DNA from 2 places in the Micromonospora sp. NPDC049240 genome. Region 1 is predicted to be linked to the other one. Evidence: riboswitches for the same ligand, from Rfam matches in the RefSeq annotation. Region 1 holds a riboswitch; the other holds the start of a gene.
The links. A riboswitch is a leader RNA that binds a small molecule or an ion and turns the genes downstream of it on or off. The one in region 1 is predicted to bind S-adenosylmethionine.
Positions count from the first base shown of each region.

Region 2: linked by a shared signal. The riboswitch ahead of AB0B02_RS06375 (ABC transporter substrate-binding protein) and the one ahead of AB0B02_RS13185 (aminotransferase class V-fold PLP-dependent enzyme) in region 1 are both predicted to bind S-adenosylmethionine.

Region 1 is NZ_JBEZCX010000007.1:279,826-286,605, reverse strand. It holds gene AB0B02_RS13210 (ATP-dependent DNA helicase) at 1-229, shown strand, start outside; gene AB0B02_RS13205 (AI-2E family transporter) at 282-1,562, opposite strand; gene AB0B02_RS13200 (co-chaperone GroES) at 1,736-2,083, shown strand; gene AB0B02_RS13195 (hypothetical protein) at 2,163-2,330, shown strand; gene AB0B02_RS13190 (PrsW family intramembrane metalloprotease) at 2,388-3,836, opposite strand; SAM riboswitch class IV at 3,860-3,981, shown strand; gene AB0B02_RS13185 (aminotransferase class V-fold PLP-dependent enzyme) at 4,026-5,297, shown strand; gene AB0B02_RS13180 (FUSC family protein) at 5,313-6,545, opposite strand; gene AB0B02_RS13175 (metal-dependent phosphohydrolase) at 6,615-6,780, shown strand, end outside.
Region 2 is NZ_JBEZCX010000003.1:232,808-239,587, reverse strand. It holds gene AB0B02_RS06395 (ABC transporter permease subunit) at 1-358, shown strand, start outside; gene AB0B02_RS06390 (carbohydrate ABC transporter permease) at 355-1,275, shown strand; gene AB0B02_RS06385 (amino acid ABC transporter ATP-binding protein) at 1,276-2,019, opposite strand; gene AB0B02_RS06380 (amino acid ABC transporter permease) at 2,016-2,795, opposite strand; gene AB0B02_RS06375 (ABC transporter substrate-binding protein) at 2,826-3,689, opposite strand; SAM riboswitch class IV at 3,933-4,043, opposite strand; gene AB0B02_RS06370 (PadR family transcriptional regulator) at 4,162-4,725, shown strand; gene AB0B02_RS06365 (acyl-CoA dehydrogenase family protein) at 4,722-6,443, shown strand; gene AB0B02_RS06360 (GNAT family protein) at 6,494-6,780, shown strand, end outside.

The DNA.
Region 1 (6,780 bases):
CTCCGGGTTCGCGGCGGTCAGCGTGCCGATCGCGGCGGTCCGGCTGGCGCAGGGCGTGGGTCGGCTGATCCGGGCCACCGGCGACCGGGGTGTGGTGGCGGTCCTCGACTCGCGGCTGGAGACGGCACGCGGCTACGGCCCGTTCCTGCGCCGGTCGCTGCCCCCGTTCTGGTACACGACCCGCCCCGAGGTGGCCCGGGGCGCGCTGGAACGGCTGGCCAAGAGCTGACGCCCGCGCCTCCCCGGGCGGGGTGACGCGGGCGTCGTCGGATCGGGCCGGGTCAGGGCGCCTGGGAGGCGACCACCACGGCGTCCGGCGGGGTGTCCGGCACGGTACGCGCGGCGAGCCGGCGGACCGCGGTGTTGAGCACGGCGATCAGCGGCACCGAGACCAGCGCGCCGGCGATGCCGGCCAGCACGACCCCGGCGGCGATGCCGATGATCACGGCGAGCGGGTGGATGGCCACCGCGCGGCCCATGATCAGCGGCTGGAGCACGTGGCCCTCGATCTGCTGCACGCCGACCACCACGCCCAGGATGATCAGGGCGGTCACCGGGCCGCTGTCGACCAGCGCGACCAGCACGGCCACCACGCCGGACAGGAACGCGCCGACGATCGGGATGAACGCGCCCAGGAAGACCAGCGCGGCCAGCGGGAACGCGAACGGGATGTCGAAGATGACCAGGAAGATGCCGATGCCCACGGCGTCGATGAACGCGACAAGCACGGTGGCCCGCACGTACGCGCCCAGCGTCGCCCAGGACGCGCGCCCGGCGTCGTCGACCTTCCAGCGCGCGGCCACCGGCAGCAGCCGGACCAGGAACCGCCAGATGTTGTTGCCGTCGCGGAGGAAGAAGAACGTCGCGAAGAGCACCAGGACGGTGCCGGTGAGCACCTCGGCGAGCGTCGCGGCGGTGCTGAGCGCGCCGCTGGTGAACCGCTCGGTGTTGCCGTTGATCCAGGCCTGCGCCTCGTTGATGTAGCGGTCGAGCTGGCTGTCGGACAGGTGCAGCGGCCCGGTCTTGAGCCAGTCCTGGATCTGCCGGACGCCCTGCGAGGACTTCTCGCTCAGCTCCGGCACGCCCTGGATGAACTCGTTGACCACCAGGGTGAGCGTGCCGATCACCGCGGCCAGGCCGCCGACCAGCACCACGCCGGTCGCCAGCGAGCGGGGGAACCGCGCCTTCAGCAGCCAGCCGACCGCCGGGGCGAGCAGCGCCGACAGCAACAGCGCGACGGTCAACGGGATGATCACGATGCTGATCGTGCCGACGATCTTCAGCAGGGCCCAGGTGACGATGCCGATCACGATCAGCCGCCAGCACCAGGCGGCGGCGATGCGCAGTGCGTGCGGCACCTCGGTGTCGTCCCGGCTGACCGTCGAGGAGTGCATCGCGGCCGGCGGCGGGGCACCCACCACGGTCGCCGACGGCGACGCCACCGGACCCGGCGAGGCCGGCGACGCCACGCCCGCGTCTGCCGGCGTCGGGTCGTCCTCGTACCGGCGGGACCGGGCCGACTCACGGCCTGTCTCGTACGCGCGGCGGAGCCGTCCGCGCATCCGCTCGAAGCGGCTCAAGCGCACCTCCCGCACAGTTGACCCACCCACGTCACAGGGGGGACAGGATACGTCCGACCGCCCCACCCTAGGGCGGTCCCGCCACACATTGCCCCGCCGCCGCTCCCGGCAACCACGACGGAAGCGGTCGATCGGCACGCGGTAGCGTCTGGCGTGTGACCGCCGACCAGAGTCTCGACGCCGGGCTGCCCATCCGCCTGCTGCACGATCGCGTGCTGGTGCGTACCGAGGGTGGTGAGGGGGAACGCCGCTCCACCGCCGGCATCGTGATCCCGGCGACCGCGGCGGTCGGCAAGCGGCTCGCCTGGGCCACGGCGGTAGGCGTGGGGCCACACGTGCGCTCGATCGTGTCCGGGGACCGGGTGCTCTTCGACCCGGACGACCGCTCCGAGGTCGAGCTGCACGGCCGGGCGTACGTGCTGCTGCGCGAGCGCGACGTGCACGCGGTGGCGGCGGAACGGGTGGAGGAGAGCGCGACCGGCTCCACCGGGCTCTACCTCTAGTTCCAGCCCTCCCCCGGCGCCGTTTGCGGCGCTGCCCGGCGGGAAGCCCAGGCACCTCAGTGCGCCCTGGGGAGGGACCATGCCGATCGTGATCAAGAGGATTCTCGCCTGGGGGTTCCTCGCGTTCCTGATCTACTTCATGGCGTTCCGGCCGGACGGCGCGGCGCAGCTGTTCCGGGGGATCGGGGCCGCGCTGATGGCCATCGCCCAGGGGCTCGGCGACTTCCTCACCGGCCTGATGGCCTGACCCCGCCCGGGCCGGCGCGCGCAAGGCGGCTCAGCCGCGCGCGACAGCGGGCCGGGCTCAGCCGTGCGGGTGCCAGGCGTGCGGGCCGTAGCCAGGGGGCGGGGGCGGCGGGGCCAGCACCACCGGGATCGGCACCACCGGCTCGTCCGGCGCCTCGACGGTCCGCCGGGAACCGTCCGGGAACCGCAGGTGGTAGCGCTGCCCGTCCCAGACCCCGACCGGCGCCTGCGGATCACGACCGACGAAGAACGACCGGTACGCGGCGATCGCCTCCAGCAGCTCCCGTTCCTCCCGTGCCGTCCGGTCCCGCTCGGCGGGCTTGCGGTCCAGCCCCCGGCGCATCCCGTCGCGCAGCAGCGCCAGCCGGGTCGCGGCGAACTGGTAGCCGCGCATCGCCTTCACGCCGCCGTCGCCGGCCACCCGCCGGGCCCAGGTGCGGGCCGCGTGCCGCCGGCCCAGGCTGCCCAGCGCCGCCACCTCGGGCGGGGTGAGCCAACCGGCCCGGACGTAGTCGGGCAGCGTGCGCTCGGTGAGCCGGCCCTCCCAGGCCCGCAGCCAGACGGCCAGCCCCACCATGCCGAAGAAGATGGGCACCATGACGCCGAGGTAGCCGTAGAGCACGATCACCTGCTGCCCGGTGGCCTGGGCCAGTGACGGCAGCAGGTTCCAGGTGCCGTGCAGCATCATGGCCAGCAGCAGGCCGGCGAGCGGGGCGAGGATCCGCACCCGCCGGTCGGCGGTCCGGGCGGCGACGCCCAGCCCGACGCCGGTCATCGAGGTGAACAGCGGGTGGGCGAAGCCGAAGAGCAGGATCCGCACGATGAAGATCGCGATCACCTGCTGCGCGCCGGTGGCCGGGCCGTACTCCTCCACGCCGGTGCGGTAGCCGTATCCGCCCAGGTAGAGGATGTTCTCGACCATGGCGAAGCCGACCGCGGACAGCCCGCAGTAGACCAGCCCGTCGGTGATCCCGGAGAACTCCCGGCGCCGGAAGATCAGCAGCAGGATCGGGCCGGCCGCCTTGGTCAGCTCCTCGATGAACGGCGCGACGAGCACGGCGGTCAGCGCGGCGGGCAGCCCGCGGTCCTCGAACAGTCGCGCGCCGGTCTCGTTGACCAGCAGCGAGATGGCGGTGGAGACGAACGCGCCCCAGGCGAAGCAGAAGATCAGGTATTTCAGCGGCTCGGGTTCGTAACGGTCGAGCCAGAGGAAGCAGGACACCAGCACCGGCACCGGCAGGATCGCCGCGATCACGCCGACCAGCAGCGCCTCCGCGCCCAGGCTCTCGCCCAGCGTGAAGACCATGAACAGCGCGCCGGCCGCGATCAGCAGCACCACCGCGGCCAGCGCCAGGAAGCGCCGCCAGCCGAGCCGGCGCAGCGGCATGCGCGGCGTCGACGCCCCGGGTGGCGGGACGGCGGGCGCGGGCGGCGGCGGTGCTCCGCCGGGCGGGGTGACGGCCATGCGGTCAGCGTAGCCACCCGCGCCCCACTGGTCCGGCCGCATCGTGACGGCTATGCTGCCGGGCAGGTCACGAGCGCCAGCGTCAAGCCCCGGCTTGCTGGCCGGCAACCCTCGTCGAGTTCGCGGTGGGGTGCCCCGGGTGATGACCGGGCCCAGCGCCGCGTCGCGTGCTGGGCAAGCGCGGACCCCGTCCCGGCACCCCGGGGTCCCCTGTGACCCGGAGGCTCCGCCATGACCGTCACCCTCGTACCCGCCCTCCCCACGCTGCCCGTTCCGGTCCGGCCGGACCCGCTCGGCGTGCTCGGCGTACCGGGAGAGATCAACCTGGACCACGCCGCCAGCGCGCCGTGCGCGCGGGCCGCGGCCGACGCGGTGGCCGAGCTGCTGCCCTGGTACGCGAGCGTGCACCGCGGCGCGGGCGCGATGTCCCGGCGTTGCACGCTTGCCTACGAGCGGGCCCGGCAGACCGTGGCGGACTTCGTCGGCGCGCGCCCCACCGACCACGTGATCTTCACCCGGAACACCACGGACGCGGTGAACCTGCTGGCCCGGGCGCTGCCGGCCGGCACCACGGTGGTCACGTTCGGCGGGGAGCACCACGCGAACCTGCTCCCCTGGCCGCGCGGCACGGTCCGGCTGCCGGTGCCGGACAGCCCGGCCGGCGCGGTCCGGTCGCTGAGCCTGGCGCTGGCCGAGCTGGCCCGTGACGCCCGGCCCGGCCGGCCGGTGCTGGTCGCGGTGACCGGCGCCAGCAACGTCACCGGCGAGTGCTGGCCGGTCGCCGAGCTGGCCCGGGTGGCCCACCGGTACGGCGCGCGCGTCCTGGTGGACGCCGCGCAGCTCGCCCCGCACGCCCCGGTCGACGTGGCCACGCTGGACGTGGACTACCTGGCGCTCTCCGGCCACAAGCTGTACGCCCCGTTCGGCGCCGGCGTGCTGGTCGGGCGCGCGGACTGGCTGGACGCCGCCGCGCCGTACCTGGCCGGCGGCGGGGCCACGGGTCACGTCGGCGCGGCCACCCACGAGGTACGGTGGGTGACCGGCCCGGCCCGGCACGAGGGCGGCACCCCGAACCTGCTCGGCGCGGTGGCGCTGGCGGCGGTCTGCGCGGCGTTCACGGCGGCGGACCGCACCACGCTGCACGCCCGGGAGCAGGCGCTGCTGTCCCGGCTGCGGTCCGGCCTGGCCGCGCTGCCGGACGTGGTGGAGCTGCGCACGTTCGGCCCGGACGCGCCCAGGGTGGGCATCGTCAGCTTCGTGGTCGCCGGGCGGGACTCCGCCGAGGTGGCCGCGCACCTGGCGGCCCGGCACCGGATCGGCGTGCGGGACGGCCTGTTCTGCGCCCACCCACTGACCCGCCGCCTGCTGACCGAGGCCGCCGCCCGCTCGGCCCGCACCGACCTGCCGTCCACCGCGCTGCGGGCGAGTCTCGGCCTGGGCACCACCGCCCACGAGATCGACACCCTCCTGACCGCGCTGGCCGCCCTGGCCGGTCCGCGCTGAGCCGGGTGGGGACGGTCAGCCGACCGGAGGGGCGGTGGGGGACGCGTCGGCGGGCTGGTCCTTTCCGTGGAACGCCTGCCGGACCAGGCGGTTCGCCTCCTCCTGGTCGATGCCGGACGCCACCATCAGGTCGCTGGCGGCGGTCCGCACCTGGGCGATCACCACGCTGCCGGAGAAGCCGACCCCCTCGGCATACGCCCGGCCGGCTTCGCTGACCGCCCGCAGCGCCCGCTCCCGGGCCTGTTCCGGCTCCTCGCCGACGGCGAACTCGTGCCGGAGCAGGCGTACCGACTCGGCGAGGTGGGCGACGGAGTCGGGCATCGGCTCGGGGACCGACTCCTCGTCCTCGATCATGGTGACCGCGCGGCGGATCAGCGTGCCGCTGTTGCGCATCGCCCGGTCGATCGGCTCGGCCGCCTCCGCGTAGTGGGTCAGCTCGCTGCGCCGGTGCCAACGGGCCGGCGAGATGGTGATGGTCTCCTTCGCGCCCTCGATCGCCTCGCTGAGCGCGGCCAGCTCCTCCTTGTTCTCCCGGAGCCGGAACAGCGCCCGCTGGGCCGCGCCCCGGTCCCGGTTACGCAGCGCCTCGGCGCACGCGTCGAGCTGCGCGGCCAGCAGGTCCAGCGCCGGTCGGGCGGCCCGGTTGATCACCCGGAGCGGGTTCAGCGGGAGCAGGACGGCGGTCACCAGCAACGCGATGCTGCCGCCGATGAAGGCGTCGACGAAGCGCGGCAGCTCGAGGTTCTGGGTGGACGGGCTGAGCGTCACGATCAGCACCGCGGTGGCCGCCGCCTGGATCACGATGGCCACGCTCGCCCCGGCGAAGATGGTCAGCAGGATCGCCGACGTCACCACCAGCGCGAGCTGCCACGCGCCGGTGCCGAGGAAGTAGATCAGCACGTCGCCGACGAACACGCCGACCGCCACCCCGATGATCAGCTCGACGGTACGCCGGAACCGCTGCCCCACCGAGGCGGCCAGCGTGCCCACCGCGGAGATCGGGGCGAAGACCGGCTGCGGGTTGTGCAGCAGCCGGTGCGAGACCAGGTACGCCAGACCGGCCGCGAGCCCCGCCTGCAACGCCAGGCCGAACGCGGTCCGGACCCGGTGCAGCCGGTCGTGCAGCGTGGCCTTGCTCCGGTCGCGCAGCTCGTCCACGGCGGCGGCGATCCGTGGCCCGTCCAGGTCGCCCAGCGCTTCGCGCGACGTCAGGCGCCGCAGGAACGGCGGTCGTCGGTCCTGGGCCATGGCGGGTACTACCCGTCCCGACCCCGGTGAATCCTCGCCCCGACGACGGAGTGGGGCAGACTTCACCGGATGGACGACCTGACGGCCCGGTGGCGGGCGACGGCCCGGGCGGCCGGCGCGACCGACCCGGACGGCGTGGCGCGGGCCGGGGCGCGGCTGCTGGCCGGCTGGCGGGAACCGCACCGGCAGCACCACACGGAGGACCACCTGCGGGCGGTGCTCGACGTGGTCGACG
Region 2 (6,780 bases), on a different contig from region 1:
CACCATCGACCAGAGCCTCTACGAGGCCGCCGCGGCGGACGGCGCCGGCCGGTGGCGGCGGCTCTGGCACATCACGCTGCCCGGGCTGCGTCCGGTGATCGTGCTGCTGCTGATCCTGCGCCTCGGTGACGCGCTCTCGGTCGGCTTCGAACAGTTCCTGCTGCAACGCGACGCGGTCGGCCGGCAGGCCGCCGAGGTGCTCGACACCTTCGTCTACCACTTCTCCATCGCCACCGGAAACTACGGCTACGGCGCGGCGGCCGGCCTGTTCAAGGCCGTCGTCGGCCTGGTGCTGATCCTGGCCGCGAACCGGGTGGCGCACCTGCTCGGCGAACGAGGGATCTACTCGAAGTCATGACCGTGATCATCCGACGGCCGCCGCGCGCGCGGCCCCACCGCCCGGTGTGGGAGGAACCCCCCACCCGCGTCGGCCAGGCGCTCAAGGCCACCCTGCTCACCCTGCTGGTGCTCGGCGTCCTCTTCCCGCTCTGGGTGGTCCTGGTGACCAGCCTCTCGTCGCGCCGGACGATCGCCGACGCGGGCGGCCTGGTGGTGGTGCCGAAGGGCATCGACACCTCGGCGTACGCCACCATCTTCGCCGGCGGCGCGGTCACCCGGGCGCTGTGGATCAGCACGCTGGTCACCGTCTGCGGCACCGCGATCGCGCTGACCGTCACCGTGCTGGCCGCGTACGGGTTGTCCCGGCCGGGCACGGTGGGGCACCGCTGGCTGCTGGCGTACTTCCTGATCCCGTTCCTGGTCTACCCGCCGCTCGTGCCCCGCTACCTGGTGGTCACCGGGCTCGGGCTCAAGGACACCATCTGGGCGCTGGTGCTGCCGTCCGCGATCAGCGTGTTCAACCTGGTGGTGGTGCGCGGCTTCTTCCAGGGCATCCCGCAGGAGCTGCTGGACAGCGCGCGCATCGACGGCGCCAGCGACTTCCGGACGCTGGGCCGCATCGTGCTGCCGTTGTCCCGCGCGGTGATCGCCGTGGTCGGTCTCTTCTACGCGGTCAGCTACTGGAACGTGTGGTTCGACGCGCTGCTGTTCATCGACCGCAACGACATGTACCCGATCCAGCGGGTGTTGCAGAGCTACCTGCTGGCCGGGCAGGCGCCGCACACCTCCGGCGCGGCCAGCGGGGTGACCATGCCGCCGACCGAGGCGATCAAGATGGCGGTGGTGGTGCTGACCGTCGCGCCGATCGTCGCGGTCTACCCGTTCATCCAGCGGCACTTCATCAAGGGGGTGCTGATCGGCGCCGTCAAGGGCTGATCAGAGCACCTGGGACAGGAACCGCCGCAACCGGGGGTGTTCGGGGGCCTCGAACACGGCGGCCGGCGGCCCGGCCTCCAGCACCCTGCCGGCGTCCATGAACGCGACCGTGTCGGCGACGGTGCGGGCGAAGCCCATCTCGTGCGTGACCACCACCATGGTCATGCCGGCGGCGGCGAGGTCGGCCATCACCGCGAGCACGCCCTTGACCAGCTCCGGGTCCAGCGCCGAGGTGGCCTCGTCGAAGAGCATCACCTGCGGGCGCAGCGCGAGCGCGCGGGCGATGGCGACGCGTTGCTGCTGGCCGCCGGAGAGCTGCGCCGGCCGGGCGTCGGCCTTCGCGGCGAGCCCGACCAGGTCGAGTTGGGCGCGGGCCACCGCCTCCGCCTCGTCCCGGTCGAGCTTCTTCAGCTTCCGCAGCGCGAGCGTGACGTTGCGCAGCACGCTCAGGTGCGGGAAGAGGTTGAACTGCTGGAACACCATGCCGACGCGTTGCCGCAGCGCGTCCGGGTCGTCGCGCAGCACGCTGCGCCCGTCCAACAGCACGTCGCCCCGGTCCGGCTCGATCAGCCGGTTGATCGTGCGCAGCAGCGTGGACTTTCCGGAGCCGGACGGTCCGATCACGCAGGCGGTGCCGCCCCGGGCCACGTCCAGGTCCGCGCCGCGCAGTACCCGGTGCGCGCCGAACGCCAGGTGCACGTCGCGGACGGCGAGGCTGACCGAGGTGACGGTGCTGGTGCTCATCGCGGGTCCCTTCCGGTCGGGGTGACGCCGGCCGGCGTCAGGTCGGTGTCGGGCTCGGACGGCGGGGTGGCCGGGCGGCCCTGGCGCAGCCGCCGGTCCAGCCAGTTGACCGCGTGCGTCAGCGGCACGGTCAGCAGCAGGTAGCAGAGGCCGGCCAGCAGCAGCGCGGACTGGTTGCCGGTGTTCGCCGCGTAGTCCTGGCCGATCCGGAACAGCTCCCGCTGGCTGGCCAGCAGGCCGAGGAAGTAGACCAGGCTGGAGTCCTTGATCAACGCGATGAGCTGGTTGACCCAGGCGGGCAGCACCCGGCGTACGCCCTGCGGGATGATCACCAGTCGCATCGACTCGGCCCAGGAGAAGCCGAGCGCCCGGGCGCCCTCCAACTGGGCGGCCTCCACGCTCAGGATGCCGGCCCGGAAGATCTCGCCGAGGTAGGCGGCGGCGATGAGCGACAGCGCCAGCACGCCCAGCGGGTAGGGGTTCGGGCCCCAGACCTCCATGCCCAGCGGCGCCAGGCCGACGCCGATGAGCAGGATGGTGGCCGCGGCCGGCAGGCCGCGGAACACGTCGGTGTAGACCCGGGCCGGCCACCGCAACCAGCGGGTACGCGAGATGCCGGCGACCGCCAGCAGCATGCCCAGCACCGAGCCGAGCAGGGCGGCGGAGGCGGCCAGGATCAGCGTGTTCGGCAGCCCGACGGTCAGCATCTCGGGCAGCGCCTCGCGCATCGACCCCCAGTCGAAGAACGTCTCCCAGAGGGTGCTCAGTGGATCCATGTCCGCTCCGTCCGTCCCGCTCGTGCCCGGTTACCGGTTCGCAGAGGCCGCCGACGGCGACGGCACGGCGACCGATCCGCTGCCGGGGGTGAAGTCGGCCGGGATCGGCCGGCCCGGGTAGTACCGCGCCTGGAGGCGGCTCCAGGTGCCGTCGGCGATCACCTGGTCGAGGCCCTTGTCCAGCGCCTCGCGCAGCCTGTCGTTGCCCTTCGCCACCGCGTACGCCGTCGGCGCGGGGCTGAGCTGCTTCGCCGCGACCTTGATCTTGCCGGTGCTGTCGGCCGCGGACTTGTCGCCGATCTCGGCCGGGGCGATCCAGGCGTCGGCGGTGCCGGCCTTGAGCTGGTTGACCGCGCCGTTGTAGTCGGGCACCCGCACCGGGTTCAGCTTCTCCCTCGTGGCGAAGTCGTCCTGCACGGTGCCCTGGACCACCACCACGCGCTTGCCGGCGAGCTGGTCGAAGCCGGTGATCGCGGAGCCGGCCGGCACGTCCAGGCCGAAGTAGCCGAAGTCGTAGCCGTTGCCGAAGTCGACGGTCTTCTTCCGCGCCTCGGTGACCGTGATCGAGGAGCTGCCCACGTCGAACTTGCGGTTGTTGACCTGGGCGAGCAGCGCGGAGAAGTCGGTGCCGACGAACTCCACCCGCAGACCGACCTTCCCGGCGACGGCCCGCAGCAGGTCGTTGTCGAAGCCGGTGAACTCGCCGTCCTTGAGGAAGACGTTCGGCGGGGCGTCGGTGAGCGTGCCGGCCCGGATCACACCGGGTTGCAGCAGGCCGTACGGGTTGTCGGCCGCGTCGTCGGCCGACCCGCCGCAGGCGGTCAGCGCGGTGGCGGCGAGCACGGCGGCGGTGCCGAGCGCGGCCACGCGGGTCAGGGCGGTACGGATACGCACGATGTCTCTCCAGAGTGGACGGACACGCGGGACGCGTGCCGGTACCGGCGCCGCCGGGCACGGCGAAGCCGGAAGGGTGGATCGGGGAAGGGTGGAGCGGTCGCTCAGCGCACGTCGCGACAGCGGTCGCTGCACACCCGCATCAGGTCGACGTGGCGACGCGTGACCAGCATGAGGCGGGTCGGAACGAGGGGTGGTGCGAACATCGGGTCTCCCTGGCCGGTTGGTGCTGACCTGGGTGCCAGGCCACGCTTGCGCCGGCTGCGGCCGGCGCCTGGTCCTCACCCGGAGCACCCCACCGTGGCGGAGGGTTGCCGGCCAGCGAGCCGGGGCTTGACGCTGGCGCTCATGACCTCCCGAAAGGCTAGCAGCACCGGTGCGCCGGTCGTCCAGCCGTTATGACCACCCTCACGGCCGTGCCTTACCGGGCGGGGTCTTGCTATGCAACAAAGTGCATAGCAAGATGACCGGCATGTCGCTGGAGCACGCCATCCTCGTCTCGCTGCTGGAGCAACCCGCCTCCGGCTACGAGCTGGCCCGTCGCTTCGACCGCTCGATCGGGCGCTTCTGGACCGCCACGCACCAGCAGATCTACCGGGTCCTCAAGCAGCTCGCCGAGGACGACCGGATCACCGGTGAGGAGATCGGTCAGGAGAGCCTGCCGGACAAGAAGCTCTGGTCGGTCACCCCGACCGGCCGGGCCGCGCTTGTCGGCTGGCTGCACGCCCCGGTGCGCCCGGAGGCGGTCCGGCACGAACTGGCGGTCAAGATCCGGGGCGCCGCGTTCGACGACGCGGCCGGGCGCGCGCTCCTGGTCGCCGAGGTCGAGCGCTATCGCGCCGACCACCAGACCGTCCTCGCCGGCTACCTGGCCGGCGAGCGCCGCGACTTCGGCTCCGCCGCACCCGACGCCCGGGCGGCGTTGCAGCACGTGGTGCTGCGCGGCGGCATCGCGTACGAGCGGATGGTGCTGGCATGGCTGGACGACGTCCTGGCCACCCTCCGCGACCTCGACCCGGAAAGGCCCCCCGCGTGAGCGACCCGCTGCTGTTCCACCCGCACCACTACGACCCCGCCGACCTCGACGAGACCTCGCGGCGGCTGCTGCGCGGCACCATCGACTGGTTCGAGACCCGGGGCAAGCGCGCCCTGGTCGACAGCTACCACGCCCGCGAGTGGTACGCCGACTTCCTCGACTTCGCCGCCCGGGAACGCCTCTTCGCCACGTTCCTCACCCCGTCCGCCGACGGCGGCGACGACGCCGACAAGCGCTGGGACACCGCCCGCAACGCCGCGCTCAGCGAGATCCTCGGCTTCTACGGGCTCGGCTACTGGTACACCTGGCAGGTCACCGTGCTCGGCCTCGGGCCGGTGTGGCAGAGCGGCAACGCCGCCGCCCGGGCCCGCGCCGCCGAGCTGCTCGACCAGGGGCACGTGATGGCGTTCGGTCTCTCCGAGCGTCCGCACGGCGCCGACATCTACGCCACCGACATGCTGCTCACCCCCGACGGCGCGGGTGGGTTCCGGGCCACCGGCGGCAAGTACTACATCGGCAACGGCAACGTCGCCGGGCTGGTCTCGGTCTTCGGCCGGCGCGCCGACGTCGAGGGCCCCGAGGGGTACGTGTTCTTCGCCGCCGACAGCCGGCACCCGGCGTACCGGCTGGTCCGCAACGTGGTCGCCGCCCAGATGTACGTCTCCGAGTTCCGGCTGGAGGACTACCCGGTGCGCGCCGAGGACGTGCTGCACACCGGGCCGGCCGCGTTCGACGCCGCGCTGAACACGGTCAACGTCGGCAAGTTCAACCTCTGCACCGCGTCCGTCGGCATCTGCGAGCACGCCATGTACGAGGCGGTCAGCCACGCCCACGGCCGGGTGCTGTACGGCCGGCGGGTCACCGACTTCCCGCACGTGCGCCGCGAGCTGACCGACGCGTACGCCCGGCTGGTGGCGATGAAGCTGTTCAGCGACCGGGCGGTCGACTACTTCCGCTCGGCCGGCCCGGACGACCGCCGCTACCTGCTGTTCAACCCGATGACCAAGATGAAGGTCACCACCGAGGGCGAGAAGGTGATCGACCTGCTCTGGGACGTCATCGCCGCCAAGGGCTTCGAGGCCGACACCTACTTCGACAAGGCCGCCAAGGACATCCGCGGCCTGCCGAAGCTGGAGGGCACCGTCCACGTCAACCTGGCGCTGATCCTCAAGTTCATGCCCAACTACCTGTTCCGGCCCACCGAGCACCCGGCGGTGCCGACCCGGCGGGACGCGGCCGACGACACGTTCCTGTTCCGGCAGGGCCCGGCGCGCGGCCTCGGCGCGATCCGGTTCCACGACTGGCGCGACGCCTACGACGCGCACGCCCACCTGCCCAACGTGGCCCGGTTCCGGGAACAGGCCGACGGGCTGGTCACGCTGCTCGCCGCGCACGCGCCGGACGAGACGCAGCAGCGCGACCTGGACTTCCTGCTCACCATCGGCCAGCTCTTCGCGCTCGTGGTCTACGGTCAGCTCGTCCTGGAGCAGGCGGAGCTGACCGGCCTCGACCCGGACCTGCTCGACGAGATCTTCGACCTGCTGGTCCGGGACTTCTCCGGCTACGCCACCGAGCTGCACGGCAAACCGGCCACCACCGACGAGCAGGCCGCCTGGGCGCTCGCCCACATCCGCCGCCCGGTGGTCGACGCCGATCGCAGCGCCCGGACGTGGCAGCGGGTGGCCGACCTGGCCGGCGCGTACGAGATGCGACAGTGAGCGGCGAAATCGGCGGGCGGGACCGCACGGTGGGCCGGTAGGTTGCACGGATGTTCGCGCTTGCCCTGACCGACGACGCCGAGCTGCGCCCGTTGCAGCCCTGGCACGCCGACGAGTTCCTCGCCAACCTCGACCGCTGCCGGGAGCACATCGCGCCCTGGGTCGGCGCGTCCTTCGTGGCCACCGACGCCGAGTCGGCCCGCCGGGTCCTCCAGGCGTACGCGGACCGGTGGGCCCGCGACGACGGCGGGATCTGGGGCATCTGGCAGCGCGGCACGCTCGTCGGTGGCGTGCTGCTGGTGTCGCTGAGCACCGCGCGCGGCGTCTGCGAGGCCGG